4 regions of the Methylobacterium sp. 13MFTsu3.1M2 genome follow, and region 1 is predicted to be linked to each of the others. Evidence: predicted binding sites of a transcription regulator. Region 1 holds the regulator's gene; each other region holds the start of a gene.
The links. The regulator LexA, encoded in region 1, represses DNA repair genes until DNA is damaged. The targets are predictions, from matches to a motif close to TGTTCNNNNTGTGTTCNG.
Positions count from the first base shown of each region.

Region 2: BM314_RS08065 (trna delta -isopentenylpyrophosphate transferase) is a predicted target of LexA. The motif match lies at 2,057-2,074, and genes of this name have one in related genera.
Region 3: BM314_RS29510 (DUF3072 domain-containing protein) is a predicted target of LexA. The motif match lies at 3,976-3,993, and genes of this name have one in related genera.
Region 4: BM314_RS27310 (type IA DNA topoisomerase) is a predicted target of LexA. The motif match lies at 3,582-3,599, and genes of this name have one in related genera.

Region 1 is NZ_FOMM01000005.1:84,045-89,719, reverse strand. It holds gene gltX (glutamate--tRNA ligase) at 1-362, opposite strand, end outside; gene BM314_RS05070 (ComEC/Rec2 family competence protein) at 556-2,883, shown strand; gene lexA (transcriptional repressor LexA) at 2,877-3,605, opposite strand; gene BM314_RS05060 (hypothetical protein) at 3,856-4,305, shown strand; gene BM314_RS05055 (hypothetical protein) at 4,324-4,539, opposite strand; gene fae (formaldehyde-activating enzyme) at 4,859-5,398, shown strand; gene BM314_RS05045 (Uma2 family endonuclease) at 5,545-5,675, opposite strand, start outside.
Region 2 is NZ_FOMM01000007.1:199,660-205,334, reverse strand. It holds gene BM314_RS08085 (septation protein A) at 1-165, shown strand, start outside; gene BM314_RS08080 (DsbE family thiol:disulfide interchange protein) at 169-783, opposite strand; gene ccmD (heme exporter protein CcmD) at 780-923, opposite strand; gene BM314_RS08070 (heme ABC transporter permease) at 934-1,731, opposite strand; gene BM314_RS08065 (trna delta -isopentenylpyrophosphate transferase) at 2,137-2,811, shown strand; gene BM314_RS08060 (hypothetical protein) at 2,844-3,155, shown strand; gene BM314_RS08055 (tRNA1(Val) (adenine(37)-N6)-methyltransferase) at 3,165-3,923, opposite strand; gene BM314_RS08050 (putative signal transducing protein) at 3,920-4,144, opposite strand; gene BM314_RS08045 (polyprenyl synthetase family protein) at 4,313-5,332, shown strand; gene BM314_RS08040 (MarR family winged helix-turn-helix transcriptional regulator) at 5,401-5,675, opposite strand, start outside.
Region 3 is NZ_FOMM01000054.1:14-5,688, reverse strand. It holds gene BM314_RS29530 (helix-turn-helix transcriptional regulator) at 64-945, opposite strand; gene BM314_RS29525 (lytic transglycosylase domain-containing protein) at 1,289-2,266, opposite strand; gene BM314_RS29520 (Cof-type HAD-IIB family hydrolase) at 2,435-3,256, opposite strand; gene BM314_RS29515 (gluconokinase) at 3,261-3,827, opposite strand; gene BM314_RS29510 (DUF3072 domain-containing protein) at 4,002-4,298, shown strand; gene BM314_RS29505 (Flp family type IVb pilin) at 4,480-4,728, shown strand; partial or broken gene BM314_RS29500 (polysaccharide biosynthesis/export family protein) at 4,990-5,675, shown strand, end outside.
Region 4 is NZ_FOMM01000037.1:940-6,614, reverse strand. It holds gene BM314_RS27320 (DUF72 domain-containing protein) at 1-634, opposite strand, end outside; gene BM314_RS27315 (DUF4186 domain-containing protein) at 701-1,063, shown strand; gene BM314_RS27310 (type IA DNA topoisomerase) at 1,159-3,543, opposite strand; gene BM314_RS27305 (monovalent cation:proton antiporter-2 (CPA2) family protein) at 3,926-5,675, opposite strand, start outside.

The sequences.
Region 1 (5,675 bases):
GGGGCGCGCCCCTCCGCGCGGGCGGTCTCGCGCATCTGCGTGAGCTCCTCGGCGGTGGCGTAGCAGTGATAGGCGCGGCCCGCGGCCAGCAGCTCCTCGGCGACCGCGCGGTGGCGCTCGGCGCGGGCGAACTGGAAGACCACGTCGCCGTCCCAGTCGAGGCCGAGCCAGGAGAGGCCGTCGAGGATCGCGTCGATCGCCCCCTTGGTGGAGCGCTCGCGGTCGGTGTCCTCGATGCGCAGCAGCATCGTGCCGCCGGTGTGGCGGGCGTAGAGCCAGTTGAACAAGGCCGTGCGGGCCCCGCCGATATGCAGGTAACCCGTGGGCGAGGGGGCGAAGCGCGTGACGACGGCTGAGGACATCGGTCCGGTATGTTCCGGGGCTGGTCGCGGACGGGGCGCGACGGACGGCGAAGGGGCGGCGGAGCGGCGAGGGGCTCGACAGGGCGCCCGTAGCACGAAGAACCCGCTGTAGCACGGGCCGGCGGATGCGTTAAGAATCGCCCGCAGAATCGCCCGGCCCCGACGACAGGTCGCGCGGAGCGGGGCGGCGGCGATGCGGCGGATCGGCGCGAGGCGGGCGGACGGCGCGGTCGCGCTGATCGGCCCGCGCGCCCGAGCCCTTCCCGCCGCCCTCTTGGCCGCCCTCCCGGCCGCCCTCCCGGCGCTCCGCGACTGGGTCGTCGCCGGCCTCGCCCGCGAGGCCGAGCAGCGCCGGCTGTTCCCCTGGCTGGCGGTGGCCTTCGGCGGCGGGATCCTGGCCTACTTCGCGGCGGCCGACGGCGCGCCGAGCCTCGCCGCCCCCCTGATCGCGGCCGCCCTCGCGCTGGCGCCGGTCCCCGTCCTCGGCGCGCGGCCGGCGGCCCTGGCGGCGGCGCTCGCGGTGGCGGCCGCGTTCCTCGGCTTCGCGGCGGCGACCTGGCGGGTCTCGCAGGTCGCCGCACCGATCCTCACCCGCACCACGATCGGCCCGCTCGTCGGAACGGTCGAGGCCCTGGACGAGCGCGAGGTGGGCGCCCGGCTGGTGATCCGGGTGGAGAGCTTCGCCGGCCTCGCGCCGGAGGCGCGGCCCGCCCGGGTCCGGGTCTCGTTCCGGAAGACGCCGATCCCGCGTCCCGGGGACGGCGTCGCCGCCACGGCCCGGCTGCTGCCGCCCCCGGAGGCGGCCCGGCCCGGCGGCTACGACTTCGCCCGGGACGCCTATTTCCAGGGGATCGGCGCGGTGGGCTCGCTGATCGGCACCGTCACCGTCCGGGAACCGTCCGGGCCGCCGCCGCTGGGCCTGCGGCTCGCCGCTGCGCTCGACGCGGCGCGCAACGGGCTCACGCGCCGGATCGCGGAGGCCGCCGGCGGCCAGGCGGGTGCGGTGGCGGCGGCCCTGGTGACGGGCAAGCGCGGCCTCATCGGGCCGGCCACCAACGACGCGCTCCGCGCCGCCGGCATCTACCACGTGGTGTCGATCTCGGGCCTCCACATGGTGCTGGCCGCCGGCGTGGTGTTCTGGCTGGTGCGGGCGCTCCTCGCCGCGGTGCCGCTCTGCGCGCTGCTCTGGCCGATCAAGAAGATCGCGGCCGGCTTCGCCATGGTCGGCGTCACCGCCTACTGCGCCTTCTCGGGCTGGGACATCGCGGCCGAGCGCTCGCTGATCATGACCCTGATCATGCTGGGCGCGATCCTGGTGGACCGGCCGGCCCTGTCGATGCGCAACCTCGCCCTCGCGGCGCTGATCGCGCTCGCCCGGGAGCCGGAGGGCCTGCTCGGCCCGAGCTTCCAGATGTCCTTCGGCGCCGTGGCCGGGCTGATCGCCTGCGCGCGGCTGATCGACGGGCGGCTGCTCGTGCGCCCGGGGGCCGGGCGGATCGGGCGGCTCGTCGGGACCGGCCTGTCGGCGATCACCGGGACCCTGGCCACGACCCTGGTGGCGCAGGTCGCGACGGCCCCCTTCGCCACCTACCACTTCCAGACGGTCCAGCCCTTCGGCCTCGTCGGCAACGCCCTGACCCTGCCGCTCGTCTCCCTGGTGGTGATGCCCGCCGCGGTGATCGGCTGCCTCGCCTATCCCTTCGCCCTCGACCGGCCGGTCTGGTGGCTGATGGGGCAGGCGGTGGCCGGGATGCTGGCGATCTCGGACTGGATCGCCGGGTTCGAGCGGGCGGTCCTGGTGCTGCCGGCCTTCGGCGCCGGGGCGCTGGCCCTGCTGACCGCCGGCCTGCTGCTGGGGACGCTGCCGGCCTCGCGCCTGCGCTGGCTCGCCGTGCCGCCGGTCCTGCTCGGGCTCGTCCTCGCGGCCCGACCCGACCGCTACGACCTCTACGTCGACCGGCAGGGCGCGGGGGCCGCGGTGCGAGGGCCGGACGGGCGGCTCGCGGCCCTCGGCAGCCCTTCGGGCTTCGTCCTCGAGCAGTGGCTGAAGGCGGACGGCGACGGGCGGCGGCCCGCGGCGCTGATCGTCCGGTCGGGCAGCGGGCGCTGCGACCGGCTCGGCTGCACCGCCCGGCTGCCGGACGGGCGGGCGGTCGCCCTGGTCCGGGACCGGCGGGCCTTCCCGGAGGATTGCGCCCGCGCCGCGGTGCTGATCACGGGCCTCGCGGCGCCGCCCACCTGCACGGGGCCGCTGGTGATCGACCGGCGCGTCCTCGCCGCCCGCGGGGCCGTGGCCCTCCGGACCGACGGCGACGGCTTCGCCGCGCGCTACGCCTGGGACGACGGCCGCGCCGTGCCCTGGCGGCCGGCCGCCGGGCGCGGACCGGGACCGCCGCGGCCGGTCACCGCGGAGCCGGGCGACCGCCCCGCGGAGGACGGGGTCGCCGCGACGCCGGAGGCCGACGCCGCGCCGGGCGGAGACCTCGCCCCCGGCGACGCGCCGGCCGAGCCGCTTCAGTAGCGGCGGACGAGGCTCACGAGGCGGCCCTGGATCCGGACTCGGTCGGGCCCGAGCACGCGGGTCTCGTAGGCCGGGTTGGCGGCCTCGAGGGCGATCGACGAGCCGCGGCGGCGCAGGCGCTTGAGCGTCGCCTCCTCGTCGTCGATCAGCGCCACGATGATGTCGCCGGTATTGGCCGTCTCCTGCTTGCGGATGACCACGAGGTCGCCGTCCAAGATGCCCGCCTCGACCATCGAGTCGCCGCGCACCTCGAGGGCGTAGTGCTCGCCGCCGGCCACGAAGTCTGGCGACAGGGTGATGGCGTGGCTCTGGTTCTGGATCGCCGAGACGGGCGTACCGGCCGCGATCCGGCCCATGACCGGGATCGAGATGGCGCGGCCGGACTCGTCGATCATCCGCGTGCTCGCCGGGGCCGGCGGCGGCTTGGACTTACCGCCCTCGACCACGCTCGGCGTGAAGCGGCGCGGCTCGGCGGGGGCCTGAGTCGCCGGAGCGGCCTGAGTCAGGCTCTCGGGGATCCGGATCACCTCGATGGCGCGCGCCCGATTCGGAAGGCGCCGGAGGAAGCCGCGCTCCTCGAGCGCCGTGATCAGCCGGTGGATGCCGGATTTCGACTTGAGATCGAGGGCATCCTTCATCTCGTCGAACGACGGCGGGACACCGCATTCCTGCATCCGGCTCTGGATGAATCGCAGGAGGTCCAGCTGCTTGCGCGTGAGCATCGACGGGGGACTCGCGGCTTGGCGGACCGCCACGTGACGGTCTCCGAAACAAATCACGAACAGGTTAAACGTTCCGCAAGTGTTCCGCAAGAGCGGCACCGCTCGGCTCGGCGCGCCGCGGGCGCGCCCGCGGGAGAAGGTCGAGAAACGCATTGACGGCGCAAGCGGAGCCGTTTCAATGCATCGCGGCGCCCCGCCGGGAAGGCGGCGGATCCGGGGTGCGGGCTGGGACCCTCTTGGAATGACGAGGATGCGACGACCCGCAGCTCTGCTGCCCCTCGGCCTCGCCGCCCTCGGCCTCGCCGGCTGCACCACCGGATTCTCCTACATCTCGCGGAACTACGTGGCGCTCACTCCCCAGGTCGTCACGATCGGCTGCAAGGAGCCCTACGAGGTCTACGACAACCGGCAGCTGCGCCGGATGCTGATCGTGTCCAACGCCCTGCGCGAGTATACCGGCTGCAACCTGAGCGAGGTCCGGATCGATCCGGAGCCGGGCGCCACCCGGGTGAAGCGCTTCCGCACCGCCGCCCGGGCCTATCTCGACGAGACCGTGCGCGAGGATTGCCGGATCACCGGCGAGACCGTGTTCGATCCGCTGAAGACCGAGTTCGCCTACGCCTGCGACGCGCCGATCGAGAAGCGCGGCACCGTGGTCCCCCGCCTGCCGGGCCGCAATCCGGGCCTCGGCGTGCGCTGACCGGCCGGCGGCGCGTCCTCAGGCGCCCGGCTTCGGGAAGGTCCGCTCCGCGGCGTCGCCGGCGGCGGCCAGCAGGGCGCGGGCGAAGGCCCGGGCCTCCGTCCGGTCGAGCACGATCGCGGCGGTGACCGGCGCACCGCCGAGGTCGGCGAGGGCGAGTTCCAGGCGCACCCCGTCGGGCACGGCGCTCGCCTGAAGGCTCCAGCCGGAGCCCCGGTCCGTGCTCTCCGCCATCGTGTTCCTCCCGCATGCCCGGCACGGCGCCGCGCGCCCACCGGAACGGCCAGGCCCGGGACCGCTCCCGGAGCCGCGCTCCGATCTTCCCTGCCTCGCCTGTCCGCGTTCCTCAAGGCCACAGGCCGCGCAGGGGTGGAGATGCGCGCCGTCGCGGATGCCGGCGGCCGCATCGCGGCGATACGGGGCGGCACGGGGCTGCGCCCGCGCCGCGGCGCGGGCGAGGGCAGGGGCGGCCGGGATGGGGCCGGCCTCGGGGCGATTGACGCGAGGCCGCCGATGATGTCTCCCGCGGGCTCCGATCAGGTGGAGTTCGAACATGCAAGAGATCTGGTTCCGCACGGGCGAGGCCACGGTGCTGGCGGCCGAGGGCCAGTACACCGACGCCATGCCGGAGGTGCTGATCGGCTCGGTGCGCGGCCCGGTCGGTCAGGCCTTCGCGTCGATGATGGGGCAGGTCCAGGGCCACACGCGGATGTTCGTGGTGCGCGACCTCAACCAGCTCGTGCGCCCGGCCACGATGATGACCACCAAGGTCACGATCCACACGGCCGAGTATGCCGAGCTCCTCGGCGGCGTGGTCCAGGCCGCCACCGGCGACGCGATCGTGGACTGCATCATCGAGGGCATCCTGCCGAAGGACGGGCTCGACGAGCTGTGCATGATCATCATGATCTGGCTCGATCAGCGCTGCGCCGAGGACGACAACCTCGACCAGAAGGACCTCTACCGGACCAACTACGAGGCCACGAAGCTCGCCATCGCCCGCGCCCTCAAGGGCGAGCCGACGGTCGACGAGCTGATCGCCAACCGGAAGACCGTGAAGCACTACGCGCTCGACGGCGTGATCGAGTACTGAGCGGCCGCTCGGCGGGGCACGCCGCCCCGTCATCGCGCGGCGAAGCGCGTCGGGGCAGCGCGCGTTCGGTGACCGTGGCGCCGCCTGGATCGCTTCGCTGCGCTGGCAAGGAGGGGGCCAGCCCGGTTCCTTCGATGGTTTGTGGGTCAACCCGGTCCCGACGCACGCCCCACGGGCGTGCGTGCGTAGAGATCGGCCACGGCACACTCGAGGCCGAAGACGGGGAGCGCCAGACGATCATCCCCGGTGAGGCGGGTGCGGGTCCAAGTCTCACCGC
Region 2 (5,675 bases), on a different contig from region 1:
TTCGTGCTGGCGGCGCTCAACGAGCTGGTCTGGCGGACCCAGACGGAGGATTTCTGGGTCAACTTCAAGGTGTTCGGCATCATGCCGATCACCGTGCTGTTCGCCCTCGCGCAGACGCCGCTGCTCACCCGCTACGAGCGCAAGAAGGCGCAGCCGGAGGCGTGACGCCTACTGCGCCGCCGCGACCTTGCCGGCCGCGCGGATGCGGGCGAGCACGCTGGAAAAATTCTCCGGCGTGAGGATGCCGACCAGCTTGTCGCGGATCACGCCGTCGGGCCCGATGATGAAGGTCTCGGGCACGCCGTAGACGCCGAAATCGATCGCCGCGCGGCCGCCGGCATCGGCTCCCACCGCACTGAACGGCACGCCGTGCCGGGTCAGGAAGCGCTGGCCGGCCTCGGGGTTCGGCTCCTTGTAGTCGATCCCCACGAGCCGGATGCCGGGCTCCTTCGCCAGCCGCATCAGCATCGGGTGCTCCACCTGGCAGGGCGCGCACCACGAGGCGAAGACGTTGAGCACGGTGATCTGGCCCTTGAGGTCCGCGCTCGACAGGCCGGGCACGGGTGCGCCGTTGGCGGTCAGCCCCGGCACGGCGGGCAGGTCGAAGCGCGGGACCGGCTTGCCGATCATCGCGGAGGGGAGGGCGGCCGGGTCGGCGCCGGAGCGCAGGCGCAGGAACAGCACGGCGGCGAGCGCCGCGAAGACGAGCGCCGGCAGGATCAGCAGCAGCGAGCGGCGGACCGGCGGTGTCCGGCCGGCGGTGTCGTCGAGGGGCACGCTCATCGCCGGTCCTCGCCGAAGCCCCTGAGGGCGCGCCGCTGCGCCCGTCGGTCGCGCAGGGCGTTGCCCACGAGGGCGACCATCACCACCGCCGTGAACGCGTAGGCGGCCAGGATGAAGCCGCCGTGAGACCCGAGATCCATCGCGGTCCTCCTAGACCGGCTGCCCGACCGGCATCGCGGCCGGTGTCGGGGTGAGGCGCGGCTGGGCGCGGTCGAGGCGCTCGGCCTCGCGGATCGTCAGCGTCCGCACCCGGCGGCGCATGATCTCGGTGCGCATCGCGTAGAGGTGCAGGGTCGTCCCGCCGAGGGTCGCGGCGGCGATCATGACCAGCAGCGGGTGGAGCATCGAGGGATCGATGGTGGAGCCACCCATGCGCAGGATCGAGGCCGGCTGGTGAAGGGTCGACCACCAGTTCACCGAGAACTTGATGATCGGCAGGTTCACGGCACCGACCAGCGTCAGGATCGCGACCGCGCGGGCGGCGCGGTTCGGATCCTCCAGGGTCCGCCACAGGGCGATGATGCCGCAGTAGATCAGCAGCAGGATCAGCATGGAGGTCAGGCGCGCGTCCCAGACCCAGTAGGTACCCCACATGGGCTTGCCCCACAGCGAGCCGGTCACGAGGCAGATCAGCGTGAAGGCGGCCCCGATCGGCGCGGCCGCCCGCTGGGCGACGTCGGCCAGCGGGTGGCGCCAGACCAGGGTTCCGATCGCCGACACGCTCATCGCGCCGTAGAAGAACACGCCGAGCCACGCCGCCGGGACGTGGATGTACATGATCCGCACCGTCTCGCCCTGCTGGTAGTCGGGCGGCACCACGAAGAAGGTCTGGTACAGGCCCAGGGCCAGCACGCCGAGGGACAGGGCCGTCAGCCACGGCACGAGCGCCCCCGACCACCGCATGAAGTGGCTGGGGTTCGACAGGCGGGTCCAGAGGGAAGGCGTCATCGCGGCAGCTGTCTCGGACATCGTGGAAGCGGTCTAGCCTAGGGTGCGGTGCAGCAACAATGCGGGTCGGCGGCGCAGGCGGCGGGGGTGCCGCAATGGCATCGTGCGCCGGGCCGGACCCCGTCGGGCCTTCGGATCCGAAAAGCTGCTGTACGACTGCGCCGACGACCAGCCGTCTTCCTGAGACATCCGCGACGCGCCCGCTCTCCCGCACGGGAGTTGGGACCCGCGCCAAGCCCGCGCGTGTCCGACGATGACGCACGTCCGCGGCCGCAGGTTTTCGCGTCCGAGCCTTGCGCATCGCGGGCGGATTGCGCATATAGATGTGAACAAAAAGAGAACGAAAGAGCGTCCCCGATAAAAGCTGTGGACGACGCGACCTCACCCTGACGGACCGAGCGCCCCATGCGAACCGCCGACAAGCAGATCGCCGACATCCTCGTCCGCTACGGCGAGCCCTTCGGGGGCAACGTCTGGCGCGTCCAGGGGACCGCCGTCATCTACCACAAGACCCTGGAGCGCATCGCCGCCCAGGCCGGCATCGTGTTCGAGCCGCCGACCGTCATCCGGGCCGAGCGCGACGAGGCCGTGATTCTGGTGACCGGCCGGCTGCCCGGCGCGAAGCCCGGCAGCGAGCGGGTCGAGTGGTCCATGGGCGAGGCGCTGGTCAACGTGAACTACCGCGTCTCGGGCAAGCAGGCGGCCTACGTCTACGCCATGGCCGAGAAGCGCGGGAAGGACCGCGTCATCCTCAAGCTCATCGAGCTGCACGGCCTCGTCTACTCCGAGGAGGAGGCCGACGAGTTCCGGGCCCATCAGGTCCCGGTCCGGGCCGTCGACGAGGATTTCGAGGAGGCGCCCGCCTTCGACGAGGTGACCGAGGCCGAGGGCGACCTCAAGCGCCGCATCGACGAGGCCGAGACCATCAACGCCGTCACCGACCTGATGCTGGACGGCGCCACCCAGGCCGTCCTGGCGACGATGCCGCCCGGCACCCGCGACGAGGTGCGCGACTACGCCAAGGCCCGCCTCGTGGCGCTGGGCTGGCCGAAGCGCGCCGGACGCCGCAGCGCCGCCTGATCCCGCTTCCACCCCCACCGAAGGAGACCGCCATGCATCGCGCGACGAGCCGCCGCACCATGAAGGCCCGCCGGGATTCCCACCACGGCTGGAGCATCGAGACGCTGTCGTACAGCCCGACGCGGATCGTCCGCCTCGGCGCCGAGAAGGTCGCGATCCTGTTCCCCCCGGTCGAGCCCGGCGCGGCCTGGCAGCTCTACCCGCATCCCGACACGTTCCCGGGGCTCAACTTCGAGGGGCTGCCCGAGCCGCTGCGCCCGGAATTCCTCGCCTTCCCGGACCTTCCGGAGGTCGAGCGGTTCCTCGGCATCCGCGACGCCGAGCCCGCCGCCCTCGCGGCGTGACGCGGGCGATCAGGGCGCCGGCCACGGCGCGCCGCGATGGAGCGCCTCGGCCTCGTCGGTGAAGGTGCCGTCGGGGCTGTGCAGGACGAGGGGCGGCAGCAGGCTCAGCAAGGCGCGGCTGCCGCGGGTCGCCGCGATCAGCACGCGGATCGCGGGCACGTCGCCGCGGGGATGGACCGGGCGGATCGCCAGCCCGCCGTAGCGGCCCCGGAGCGCGTCGAGGCAGGCCGGGAGGGCGTCCGCCCGGTGGATCAAGCCCAGGCGCCCGCCGGGCCGCAGGATCGCCGTGCAGGCGCGGATCCAGGCGTCGAGATCGCCGCCCGCGAAGGTGTGGGCGGCGGCGCGGCCCGGATGCGGCGAGGCGCGGTGATCGCCAGCCGCGAAGAACGGCGGGTTGGTGAGCACGACGTCGAAACTGTCCGGCAGCAGACCGGCGGCGCGGCGTTCCGCCGCGGGTGCCAGCACGTCGGCGACCACGATCCGCGCGTCGATGCCGTTGAGGGCCGCGTTGGCGCGGGCCAGATCGGCGAGTGCCGGGTCGCGCTCGACCAGGGTCGGCCGGAGCCCCGGCGCCAGGGCCGCGCAGGCGAGGCCGACGGCGCCGGTCCCGGCGCCGACGTCGCAGAGCCGGTCCCCGGCCCGCGGCGCGAGCAGCCGGGCGAGCAGCACCGCGTCGGTCCCGGCGCGGTGCGCGCCCCGCGGCGGCTGGTGCAGCCGCAGGCGGCCGCCGAGGAAGGGATCGGCGCCGCTGTCGGCCTCGGCGGTCACGGCTGGCGCAGCTCGTGGGCGATGCCGGCATCGGTCAGCAGGCGGCGGGCCTGGGCCTCGTGGTCGCGCGGCACGAGGAGGCGCTGACCGAAGACGCCGATCGACCCCTCCATCAGGCTCATGTGACTGTCGGCCACGAGGACCGGGATCTCGGCCGCCTCGAGGACCGAGCGGGCGAACCCGATCAGCACGACGTCATTGGCCCGGATCAGCTCGATCATCGCGGCGCGGCTCCGGAACGGGCGGGGATCGGCGGTTTCGTCGCGTGAGATCCGCGCTGGCGACACCCCATATCCGGCCGGCGACGATGTTGCGGCGCCGCGGGGCGCGTGCGAAGGGATCGCCCGCCCCCTGCGGGGCGACCGGTCTGGAGGTCACGGATCTTGGGTATGGCCCTCTCCATCGAGAATCCGAAGCCCGAGGCGGAGGCGGGGCTCAACGACCTCGTCGCGCTGGTGGCCGACGGCATGGCGCGGGTCAACACCACGATCCTGTCGCGGACGGGGTCGGACGTGGCGATGATCCCCGAGGTCGCCAATCACCTGATCGCCTCCGGCGGCAAGCGCCTGCGCCCGATCCTGACGCTGGCCTGCGCCCGGCTCTGCGGCTACGCGGGCGCCGCCGACGGCGACGTGAAGCTCGCCGCCAGCGTCGAATTCATGCACACCGCCACGCTCCTCCACGACGACGTGGTCGACGAGAGCGACATGCGGCGCGGCCGCGTCGCGGCCCGGATCAAGTGGGGCAACGAGGCCTCCGTGCTGGTCGGCGACTTCCTGCTCGGCCAGGCCTTCCGGATGATGGTCGAGGTCGGCTCGCTCAAGGCGCTCGACATCCTCTCGGCCGCCGCCACGGTGATCGCCGAGGGCGAGGTGATGCAGCTCACCAACGCCAAGAACCTGGAGACCGACGAGGCCGCCTACCTCGCGGTGATCCGCGGCAAGACCGCCGAGCTCTTCGCCGCCGCCTGCGAGGTCGGGCCGGTGCTCGCCGGCCGGCCCGAGGCCGAGCAGGCGGCCGCCCGGTCCTACGGGATGAATCTCGGCATCGCCTTCCAGCTGATCGACGACGTGCTCGACTACGGCGGCACCTCCGCGGAGCTCGGCAAGAACGTCGGCGACGATTTCCGCGAGGGCAAGATCACCCTGCCGATCGTGCTGGCCTATCGCCGGGCCAGCGAGGGCGAGCGCGGCTTCTGGCGGCGCACCCTGCAGCAGGGCGAGATCGGCGAGACCGACCTGGAGACCGCCCTCGACCTCCTGCAGCGCCACGGTGCCCTGGAGGAGACCGTGGCCCGCGCCCACCATTACGGCGCCGAGGCCCGGGCCGCCCTCGACATTTTCCCGGACGGGCCCGTCAAGGCGGCGCTCCTCGGGGCCGTCGAGTTCTGCGTGGCGCGGGCGCGCTGAGGGCGGGCGCCCTCGGCTCCCGCGTCGACGGCCACCGACCTCCGCTAGCTTGACGGCGCACGTCGGCCTCACCGCGTCGCGGGCCCGAGGGCCTCGGCGAGGGCGGGGGCGAGGTCCCGCAGCTCCGCGAGATGCGCGTCCGTCAAGGTGCGCAGCAGGGCCTCGGCGCGCGGCGTCAGCGACAGCTCGCTGCGCCGCCTGTCCTCGACGGCGCGGGTCTTGGTCAGCAGGCCGGCCTCGACCATGCGGGACACCAGCTCGGCCGCGCTGTGGGGGGCGATGAGCAGCTGCTCGGCCAGCAGGCCGACCGTGGCGGGCGCGCGCCCGACGTGGCCCGCGAGCG
Region 3 (5,675 bases), on a different contig from region 1:
ATCAAGGGCCGGCGCGGCCCGGGGGTCGCATCGGTCGCATGGCTGTCAGCGAACGCGGGCGGGTCAGTCCGCCAGCGGCACGCCCTGCCCGAACCGCGCCTCGATCGCCGCCGTCAGGCGGTCCAGCATCGTCTGGACAGGGATGTTGGAGGTATCCACCGTCGCCGGGGCCCGGGCGTAGAGCGGCTCGCGGCTCGCCAGCACGGCGCGCAGCTCCTGCATCGCGGAGGCGTGGTCGCCCGTCGTGGCGAGGTGTCCCTGCTCGCGGACGCGGCTCATATGCTCCTCCGGCCGGGCGCGCAGCCAGATGGTGTAGAACGCCTGGAGGAGCAAATCGTAGGTCAGCGGTTCCGCGACGATGCCGCCGCTCGTCGCGAGGATCAGCGGACCGGGATGCTCGGTCAGGCGCCGCAAGGCCGCCTGCTCGAGCCGGCGGTAGCCTTCCTGGCCGTAGATCGCGAAGATCTCCTGGACCGAGAGGGCGTTCTCCCGCTCGATCTCGGCGTTGAGCTCCACGAAGGTCCAGCCGAGGCGCTCGGCCGCGAGCTTGCCGAGGGTCGACTTGCCGGCGCCGCGCAGTCCGGTCAGCGCCACGCGCGGCCGGTTGCTCGATTCGGGCCGGCTGCCGCCGGACAGGGCCTCCTTGGCGGCGACGATCTGGGCCGGGCTCGCCTGGGCGAGGAGGTCGCGCACCACGGGCCAGTCGGGCAGCGCGTCGTTGCCGGTGATCAGGTCGTCCAGCCGCACACCCATGGCGTTCGCCACCCGCCGCAGCAGGATGATCGAGACGTTGCCCTGGCCGCCCTCCAGCTGCGCGATGTAGCGCTCGGATAGGCCCGAGGTCTGCGACAGAACCTTGCGCGACAGCCCGCGCACGGTGCGCGCGTGCCTGACGCGTCGCCCGAGGTCCGTGAGAAAGAGAGATTCCTGTTCCACGCCGGTCATGGCGCCGTCCGCTTTCCTGCCAGCTCGAAAGCAGAGTCCTTGCCCTGCATGCCTGCCGCTTCGAGATCCATCGCGCTTTGGCGTTCCGCCAGACAGGAAGCTGCCTGAGAACGTGCGCGTGTAGACCGGCGTTTCCTGCCCTGAGATCCGTCGTGCGCCACCCGCGTACGGCCGCTGTCTCGCGGCGCCGGTCCGTACCGTAACGATCCAACCACGTTGCTGGCGTGGCGCCTATGTGTTGCGGATCGACCCGATGGTCAAGCCTTGGGCATGATCCTTGTGTGGGCAGAAGGGCCGGCCGGGCGGGCGATCGGCGGTCTGCGCCCGCGCCGGAGCGGGCGCGCTACTCGACCGGCAGGGCCGTGGCCTCGCGCACCGGCGCGGCGACCGCCGCGGCGGCCGGAGCGCGCCGCGGCGTCGCGGCGGCGAGCATCTGGAGCGACGGACGGCGCGGCGGCAGCGGCACCTCGACCGCCTCGACCGCCGCCTCGGTGGCCGGTGCCGAAGCGGCCGCGGGGGTCATCGGGGTGGCGGCCGCCGCGGGCTGCGGCGAGAGCCGGAGTTCCGCCATCTGCGCCGGCGAGGCCTCCGCGCTCCCGAGGGCGGTGGGTCGGCGCGGCGGCAGCGGCACCTCCACGGAGGGAACCGAGGCGGCCTGCGGGGCGGCCGGGGTCGCGCCTGCGGCCGGGTCGATGGAGAGGCTGGCGAGTTCGACCGCGGCGCCGGCCAGGGCGGCGGGCCGGCGCGGCGGCAGCGGCACCTCGACGGTCTCGGTCGGAACCTCCGCCACGGCGGCGGCCGTCGGCGCGTAGGCCAGGGCGGCGGCCGCGGGGTTGGGTTTGGAGTCGGCGACGCCGCCGCCGAACAGGCTCGCGAGGGCGCTGGCCGACGCCGCCACGGGGGCGACCACCGAGGCGACCTCGGTGGAGATGCCCTGGCGCTTGGCGGCGTAGTAGTAGCCGCGGTTGTAGTACTGGTAGGCCTGGGCGACGTTGCCCTTGGCCGTGCGGTAGGCGCCCGCCAGATAGGCCACGCCGTAGCGCAGGTTGGTCTCCGGATCGTACAGGCCGGCGGCGTCGCCGGTGTAGCCCATGCCGCGCGCGGTCGCGTGCTTGATCTGCATGAGACCCAGGGCGCTGCCGCCCTTCGCCCGCGGATTGTAGTTGCTCTCGCGCTTGACCACGGCGTGCACGAAGCTCGCCGGAACGCCGTTCGCCTTCGCCTGCTGCTCGATCAACGCGTCGATATTGTCGCGCGCGCCCTGCCCGAAGGCGGCGGCGGGCGCGACCGCGAGGACGGCGGCCAGGATGAGGCGATGCATTCCGAGACCCGGTGCTGCTTGTTCTGTAGTCAAGCTAGGTCACGGGGAAATGAGGCCGGAAAGCGGCCCCCGTTCGGCAGCCTGTGGGCGGCCGGGGCGACGGGCGTGCTTGTGATCCGCGCGCCACAGGGCGGCGCGCGGACGCGGTCGGCCGGTCTGGGGAGCCGGTCAGGGAAGGATGAAGCGCTCGACCGCGCGGGCGAACCCGTCGGCGTCGTTGCTGTCCGTGACCGCGCTGGCGGCCGCCTGGACGCTCGCCTCGGCATTGCCCATCGCCACGGAGTAGCCGCTCTGTGCGAACATCGGGCGATCGTTCCCGGCATCGCCGAACGTGGCGATCCGCTCGCGCGGGATGGCGAGATGCGCGCTCATCCAGGCGACGAAGCGACCCTTGTCGAGATCGGGCGGGGTCACGTCGAGATAGTACTTCTGCGAGCGGTGGACGGTGGCCCGGCCGGCCAGCGCCGCCGCGATTCGCGTCTCGCAGGCCTCGAGATGGGCGTGGTCGCGGCTGACGCCGACGATCTTGGCGGCCGTACCCATGAGCGTTCCGAGATCCGGCACGACCCGGGGCTCCGCGTCGATCGTGCGGCGCTCCAGGTCGGTGTAGGGACCGTCCGGGTCGCGCAGGCACCACGCGCCGTCGGCGAAGACCCAGACGTCCAGCCCCTCGGCCAGGAGCCGGTCGAGGGCCGCCCGGGCCGCCGGCTCCGGGATGGTCCGCTCCTCGATGATCGACAGGTCCGGCCGGACGACGCTCGCGCCGTTGAAGGCCCCCATCGGCAGGTCGAGGCCGAGCTCCGCCACAAGGCTCCGCAGCCCGATCGGCGGCCGCGCCGAGGCGATGCTGAAGCCGATCCCGGCCGCGCGCAGGCGGCGGACGGCCACCACCGTCGCCGCCGTCAGGCGCTTGTCCCCGGTGACCAGGGTGCCGTCGACGTCCGAGATCACCAGGGCAATCCCCGCGGCCTTGCCGGTACCTGCTGTCATCGCGTCACTCCCCACCCGGATCCCGGCGCGCAGCGGTGGCGAGTTCCGCCACGACCCGGTCGGCAATCGCCTCGGGCGGCTCGAGGATCCCGACGGTAATCGGGTGCTCGTCGGGGCCCGGGACCTCGAGGGTGGCGAACTGGCTGTCCAGGAGATGCGGCGACATGAAGTGACCCTGGCGCTCCGCGAGGCGCCGCGCGATCAGGGCCTTGTCGCCGTCGAGGTAGACGATGCGGACCCGCCGGCTGCCCCGGGTGAGGACGTCCCGGTACGCGCGCCGGAGCGCCGAGCAGACCACCACGCCGGACTCGCCGGCGTCGAGGCGCTGCTGGATCCAGGTCGCGATCCGGGCGAGCCACGGCGCGCGGTCCGCGTCGTCGAGGGCGTGGCCCGCGTGCATCTTCGCCACGTGCTCCGGCGCGTGGAAGCTGTCGCCGTCCACGAAGATCCAGCCGAGCTTCTCGGCGATCAGCGCCGCCACGGTGCTCTTCCCGGACCCCGAGACGCCCATGACCACGAGCACCTGAGCGGCCGTCCCGGCATCGAATGGCGGGTCTGATTGGGACGTCATCCGGACCACCGTGGCTCCGAGGCGCGCCGGGGCGCCGCGCGTCACGATCATGCGGAGCGCGCGCGCGGAAGGGAAGATCGCCGCGCCCGACGTTGCCGCCGTGTCGGCAGGAACCGTCGCGCCGCGGGCCGCGTTGACGACCCAGAACGCGAACATTTAGGGAACATGAGTCGCATGGCTACCACCACCGCGAAGGCGACGTCGAAGGCCGATCGGGATTCTGGAGGGCGCCAGGATGCGCGCCAGAACGCGCCGGAGAACCCCAAGACCGACCCGAAGGACGTGTCGAACCAGATCAAGGATCCGGACCAGTGGACCACCGGCGGCGAGCCGATGACCGGCGCGCAGGCCTCCTACCTGAAGACGCTCTCCGAGGAGGCGAAGGAGCCGAAGGCGTTCGATCCCGACCTCGACAAGGCCGAGGCCTCCAAGCGGATCGACGACCTGCGCCACAAGGCCGGCCACGCCTGAGCCGTCGCGGGCGCGCCCTCGCCGGGCGCGCCCGCCGCGCGGGGCGGTGCATATCCCGCCCGGAATCAGCCCGATGCCCTGTTTCGGACACTTCGTTAAGCCGGCGGCAAGCGCGGGCCGGTAACAGCCTTCCGAGCGCGTGAGGCCACGCGGACGGCGGGACGGGAAGGCGCGTTCGACCATGGATGAGCCGGGCGGCGACGGGGCGGGGCGGCGCGCGGTGCGATCCCGGGCGGCGGCCGCCCTGACGGATCGGATCCCTGTCGCGACCGCGCGCTTCGCCCGCGACGTCCGCGGATCCACCGCGACCGAGTATGCCCTGCTCGGGGGCCTGATCTTCCTCGTCGCGGTCGGCAGCATCCGCTACTACGTGTCCCGCGTCAGCGCCGTCTACGGCGACATCACCGCGGCGGTGACACAGGGTCAGTGAGCGGATCGCGCCGGGGCCGTGCGGCCCTGGAGTCGATGGGCCGACTCGTTACCGTCGACAGCGCTCGGATTTGTGTCCCGATATTTCAGCAGCGCGCGCTGCGCCCGGCATTCGTCGTCCCTGTGCCCCGAAAAAGCTGTGCTTAACGAGGATGACTTAGCAGTCTCGGTCGTGGCGGGCGGAGTGTGGCTCACCCGCTACGGACACCTGGGCCGCTATGGGCTAGGCACGGGCTCGGCAATACCGATGGGCAACATCTGGATGCGCAAACTTCCCCTCGTCCTGCTCGCCGTCACGGCGATGTCGGGCTGCACGTACCTGCCCGCGGCGGGTCCGACGGCGAGCGCGATCCAGGCCGGGGCCGAGGTCGCCACGGCCGACGGCGGGATCCTTGCCCGCTACGAGATCATCGACGTCACCCCCTCCGTGGTCGAGGCCCTGCGCGGCCGCCCCCTCGACAGCCTGCTCGCCTCCTTCGGCGACCATCGCCCCTCCTCCGAGCCGGTCATCGGCATCGGCGACATGGTCTCGGTCTCCGTCTGGGAGGCCGGGTCCGGCGGCCTGTTCTCCGGGCCGCTGGTCGCCGACCGCTTCTCCGCCGGATCCAAGTCCGCCCTCATCCCCGAGCAGCCCGTCGGGCGCGACGGCGCCATCTCGGTGCCCTATGCCGGCCGCATCAAGGTCGCCGGCCGCCGCACCCAGGACGTCCAGGCGCTCATCGAGAACGAGCTCGCCGGCAAGGCCATCCAGCCCCAGGTGCTGGTCTCGGTCACCCGCCCGATCTCCCAGGCCGTCACCGTCACCGGCGAGGGCGCCGCCGGCGCTCGCCTGCCGCTCTCAGGCCACGGCGACCGCATCCTCGACGTCATCGCCGCCGCCGGCGGCAACCGCGCGCCGGTCAACGAGACCTTCGTGCGGCTCTCGCGCGGGCCGGTGACCGCGACCGT
Region 4 (5,675 bases), on a different contig from region 1:
CTCCGAGGCGCTCGGCCATCCGGGACAGGACGCGCGGTTCGTACGCCGAGTAGTACATGCGCGGCGAGCCGTGGAGCCGATAGTAGACGAGGTCCGGCCAGCCACCGGGCATGCCGGCGTTCCGGACCGGCGCGGGGTCGGCCGCGACACGGGCGATCGCGAGGCCGACGAGCAGGCGGTCGACATCTTCTGTGAACCACGTGGCGTGGCGCGGCTCGCAGACGATGTCGCCCGGGAAGCGCCGCCGGAATCCCGATAGGAAGGTCGCCGCGGACGGGCTGTCGAAGGCCAGACTCGGTGGGAGCTGGAGCAGCAGCGGCCCGAGTTTTGTCCCGAGGCCCGTGACCTCCCCGAGGAAGCGCGCGAGGGGCTCATCCACGCCGATGAGGCGCCGCTCGTGCGTGACCGATCGCGGCACCTTCACGGCGAAGCGGAACCCGTCCGGCACCGCCGCAGCCCATCTCGCGTAGGTCGTCGCCCGATGGGGCCGATAGAAGGCGGTGTTGATCTCGACCGCGGAAAAGCGCTGTCCGTACCGCTCCAGATGGCTGCCCGCCTCTGGGAACTGCGGCGCGTAGGCCTTGGGCAGGCTCCAGCCCGCGGTTCCGACGGCGATGGCGTCTGATGGATGCATGGAATACCGCTCGGGGCCGAAGCCATGCCGGCCCGACCGGCGATCGGTAGACCGGGATCTGCGCGCATGCGAGCGCTCGACGAGGTGTTCGACCGTCTCCCGCAATCCGCGTTCCGGCGACGCTTCCGGCTGGCGATCGCCGATCGGGTCTACCTGCGAGAGAAGGGGCTCCCGACGGTCTTGGACCACGCGCGGGACTTCGTGCGGCGACGCCTCGCGTCCGCCGAGCCGAGGAACGACGGCAAGCAGACGCCCTTTCGCGGTCATCCCGTCTTCACGGCGCAGCACGCGACGGCAACCTGCTGCCGCGGTTGCCTGGCCAAGTGGCACGCGATCCCCGCCGGCCGGGCATTGACCGCCGTCGAGCAGGCCCACGTGGTCGCCGCGATCGCGCGCTGGCTGCGCTCCGAGGACCCCGAGGCCGCCTGAGGCGCGCGCCAGGCCGGGCGGCCGGCGCCACCGAAACGGGGCAAAGTCGGCGTCGCGGACGAACGCCGCGATCCGGTCACTCCCGCCGGGGCGCTTCAGGCCCGGCGGCGTGCCGCTGCCGGTCGCGGCGTCCGGGCCACACGGCCCCGCCGCTTCTCCCGCTCCGCGGGCCGCTTGGCCTTCGCCCCTCCGGCGTTCGCCTCGTCCCTCCCCTGCCCTTGCCGCGCGGCGTGCGCGTCGAGGAAGCGCCGGCACGCGTCGAAGTCCGTCTCCGCGTCCGGCGGGCACGGGATGCCGCGCTGCTGGGCAAGGCTGCGCGCGTAGCCGACCATCGCCGCGCTCGGGCTCCGCCGGCCGTCTGCGGGGCCGGCGTCGTCCTCCCGACCGGCACGCGGCCCGGCATGGGTGTCGAGGAACGCGCGGCAGACGCTGATGCTGCTCCTGCAGCCACGCGGCAGCGTCACGCCCTTCCGCTCGGCGAGGCTCACGGCGAACGCCACCATGGCCGGCGTCGGCGGCCGCTGGTCGCCCTGACCGGCCGGGATCAGGCTCGGATCGAGGCTGACCGTCGGCGCCTGCGCGATCGCGGCGATCAGGTCGTCGAGGCGGGCGCGGGTGCGCTGGCGGAAGGCGGTCGCGCGCGCGACCGCCTCGGCGCGCGTGGCCGCCCGTCCGATCTCGGCGAGCTCCGCCTCGAACATGGCGCGCCCGACCGGATCTCCGTAGGCCGGGAACACGCTGCGCACCGCGCGGACGAAGGTCAGGCCGACCTCGGTGACCTCGATGGCCGGATCCTTGCCGGTAGACAGCGCGATGTAGCGGCTCTTCAGGAGCTTGGGCAGGATCGTGTCGCGCGTCGCGGCCGTGCCCAGACCCTTCGGCTCGTTCGGGTTGGCGGGGTTTTCCAGGGCGCGCTTGGCGGCCGGATCGTCCACTTGATCGATCAGCCGGCCCATCACCACCGGCAATTCGCCTCGGGTGATCCGCCGCGGCGGCTCTGTCTTCGCGGTGGCGATCTCCGCCGTCGCGGCGGAGGCGCCCTCGCCGTCGGTCACGAGCGGCAGGCGGGTGGCGGTGGCGTCCGCCTCGCGCTTGGTCTTGCCGGGCACGGCATCCGTTTCGAGCTCGGCCTCGCTGCCGTAGAGCGCGCGCCAGCCCGGCGCGCGCACGACGCTGCCGGAGACGGCGAACCGCCTCACACCCAGCGGTGTCGCGACATCCGCCGTGACGCTCGTGCGCGCGTCGACCCCGTCGGGCAGGTGCGCGGCGAGATAGGCCTTCGCCACGAGTTCCCACAAGCGGAACTGATCGGTGCTGAGACGGCCGCGCTCGGGCGCCTTGCGCAGGGGCACGATGGCGTGGTGCTCGCCCGGATCCGCGACGTAGTGGCCCTTCAGGCCGCGACGGATCAGCGGCGCAGTGTCACGCGGAACGACTGTGCTCAGGTCGGTCAGGACGGTCGTGACGGCCGCGATGATCGCGGCGGCATCGCCGGCCTGGCCCTCGGGCAGGTGCTCCGACTCCGTGCGCGGGTAGCTGAGGTACCCCTGATCGTAGAGGTCCTGAGCGATGCCGGCCGTGTGCTGCGGGTCCCAGCCGAACCGCTTGGCGCAGCGTCGCGCCAGGGTGTCCTTCGAGAACAGCCGGGGCGGCGCGCGCCGGACATCCCTGTGCGCGACCGCCAGAGGGCCCGACCACGTCGCCGCGGCGGACCGGATCGTCTCAGCGATAGCCGCATCGAGGATCCGCTCCTTCGGGGCGTGCCAGAGGGTGATCTCCGCGCCTGCATGGGTCCTAAGGTGCAGCGCGACCTTGAAGAAGTCCTGCGGCACGAAGGACCGGATCCGCTCCTCCAGGTCCGCCAGTATGGCGAGGGTCGGCGTCTGGACGCCGCCGAAGCGCCAGGGCTCCCGGAAGGCGGGCGGGCGCAGGCGCAGCGAGATCGCCCGCGTGCCGTTCAGGCCGAGATGATAGTCCTCGTACTGCCGGCAGAGCGCCTCGAGATAGGCGGCGTAGTCGCGCTCGCCCGAGGCGGGATCCTTGGCCAGGGCCGCGAAGGCGCGTCGGATCGAGACCTCGTCGAGCGCGCCGAGCTTGAGCCGGTCGACCCGGCCGTTCCAGCCGAGATGCTCGAGCACTTCCCACGCGATCATCGAGCCCTCGCGACCCGGATCCGTGGCGATGATCACGCGGTCCACGCCGCTCAGCGCCTGCCGGATCGCGGCGATCTTCGGTGCGTGCGACTGCCCGGACCGGTTCGTGCCGTAGCCGACCGGGATCGTGGGAAGGACGATCGGGAGGAGGTCGAAGCGCCAGGGCTTCCACTCGGGCCGGATGCTGCCCGGCTCCTCGGCCGACAGCAGGTGTCCCTCGGCGGCCACGCAGACCGTGCTCGGCGAGCGGAAGAAGCGCTGCAACTGGCGCATCGCCGAGGGCTTCTCGAAGAAGAACAGCGTGCGACCGGAGCTCGGAGATGACATGTCGCTGACCGCTCCGGCTGTCGCCGCGCCTGACCCAGGGTTCACATTTTGTTCCAGACGGGCTCGGGACGCAACTGGCGCGTTGAGAGGGGAAGCCGTGGGGAAGCCGGCGGCGTGTCGCCCTCCCCAGGCACACCGGCCGGCGCCGCGATGCTGGAGCGGCGCTCGTACCTGTGCTCCGGGCTCGCCCGCGGCGGCGACCCGGAATGCCTCCGTGGCCGGATGCCCGCCTGTGGCTGGCGCGTCGCCGTCGACCCGCGCACCGTCCTCCGAAGGCTCCGGGCACGCGCTCGCGCGCTAAGGGTTGCCCGCCCGGGGTGTCTGCCGAGACCAGCAAGCCTTCAGCGGGCACGGCACCGAGGCCCGGTCACCGGTCACCGGCCTAGCCGGCCGCGTGCGCCGAGCCGGGCTTGTTGCCGTGAATGAGGTCCCGACCCGCGTAGATGCCGCCCAGGACCTGCAGATCGAGACGCTCCGCATCGCGGCGCCGGACCTCCGCCAGGATCGCGCTGGCCGCTTCCGGCTCGGCTCCAGTCGTCAGGAGCGCCTGCTCGCCGAGGAGCAGAGCCGACTCGACCGTCTCGCGGATCTGGTAGGCCACGCCCGCCTGGATCAGCTCGACCGCGTGTTCGCGATCCCGGGCGCGCGCCAGCACGGGCACCAGGGGGAACTCCGCCTTGGCGATCTCCGCGACGCGTCTGGCCATCGCGGTGTCGTCGACGCAGATCAGGATCGCCCGCGCCGTCGCGGCGCCGGCCGCGTGCAGAATGTCGAGGCGGGTGCCGTCACCGTAAAAGACCTTGAAGCCGAACCCCTCGGCGAGACGGATGTTGCTCGGGTTCGTGTCGATGATCGAGACCGAGCAGCCCTGCGCGATGAGCGGTTGACTGGCGATCTGGCCGAAGCGGCCGAACCCGACGATCAGGGCGCTGCCCACGAGGTCCTCGGGCGCCTCGACGCCGTCGATGGACGGGACGGCCTTGGGACCGAGACGATCGAAGGCGACGACCATCAGCGGCGTGATCGCCATCGACAGGATGATGGTGGCTGTCAGGACGGCGTTGGTCGTGCCGTCGATGATGCCCGCGCTCGCGGCGGCCGCGTACAGCACGAAGGCGAACTCGCCGCCCTGCGCCATCAGGGCCGCGCGTTCCAGCGACTCGGCGTGCGAGGCGCGCAGCACCCGGGCCACGCCGTAGATGAGCAGGCCCTTCACGGTCATGTAGGCGGCGACGCCCACCAGGATCAGGCCGGCATTCGCGGCGATCACCGTCAGGTCGAGGGACATCCCGACCCCGAGGAAGAACAGGCCGAGCAGGATGCCGCGGAACGGCTCGACATCGGCCTCCAGTTGGTGACGGAAGCTCGACTCCGAGAGCAGGACGCCGGCCAGGAAGGCGCCCATCGCCATCGAGAGGCCGCCGAGCTGCATCGCGAGGGCCGAGCCGAGCACGACGAGGAGGGCCGCGGCCGTCATGACCTCGCGCGCCTTGGCGGCGGCGAGGAGGCGGAACAGCGGGTTGAGCAGCCAGCGCCCCGCGGCGACGAGCGCGCAGACCGAGAGCAGGGCGATGGCGACCGTGACCGCGCGCTCCGTCGCGCTCGCGGCGCTCCCGCCCGGCGCCAGAAGCGCGACGGCGGCGAGGAGCGGCACGATGGCGAGATCCTCCAGCAGCAGGATCGCCACGATGCGCTGACCCTTCGGCGTCGAGAGCGCGCCGCGCTCCTCCAAGAGCTGCATGACGATCGCGGTGGAAGTCAGCACGAAGCCGGTCCCGGCCACGAAGGCGACGGTGATCGAGAAGCCGAGGGCGAGTCCGACCAGGGTGAGAGCGGCGATGCAGGCGCCCACCTGGGCGAGGCCGAGCCCGAAGATCGCGCGGCGCATGCCCCAGAGCCGGGACGGCTCCATCTCCAGCCCGATGATGAAGAGGAACATCACGACGCCGAGCTCCGCCACGTGGAGGATGGCGTGGGCGTCCGTGAACAGGCCGAGCCCGAAGGGCCCGATTGCCAGTCCTGCCAGGAGATAGCCGAGGACCGATCCGAGGCCGAGCCGCTTGAACAGCGGGACGGCGATGACGCCGGCCGCCAGGAGGGAGACGACCTGAACGAGTTCGCTCGCGGCACCG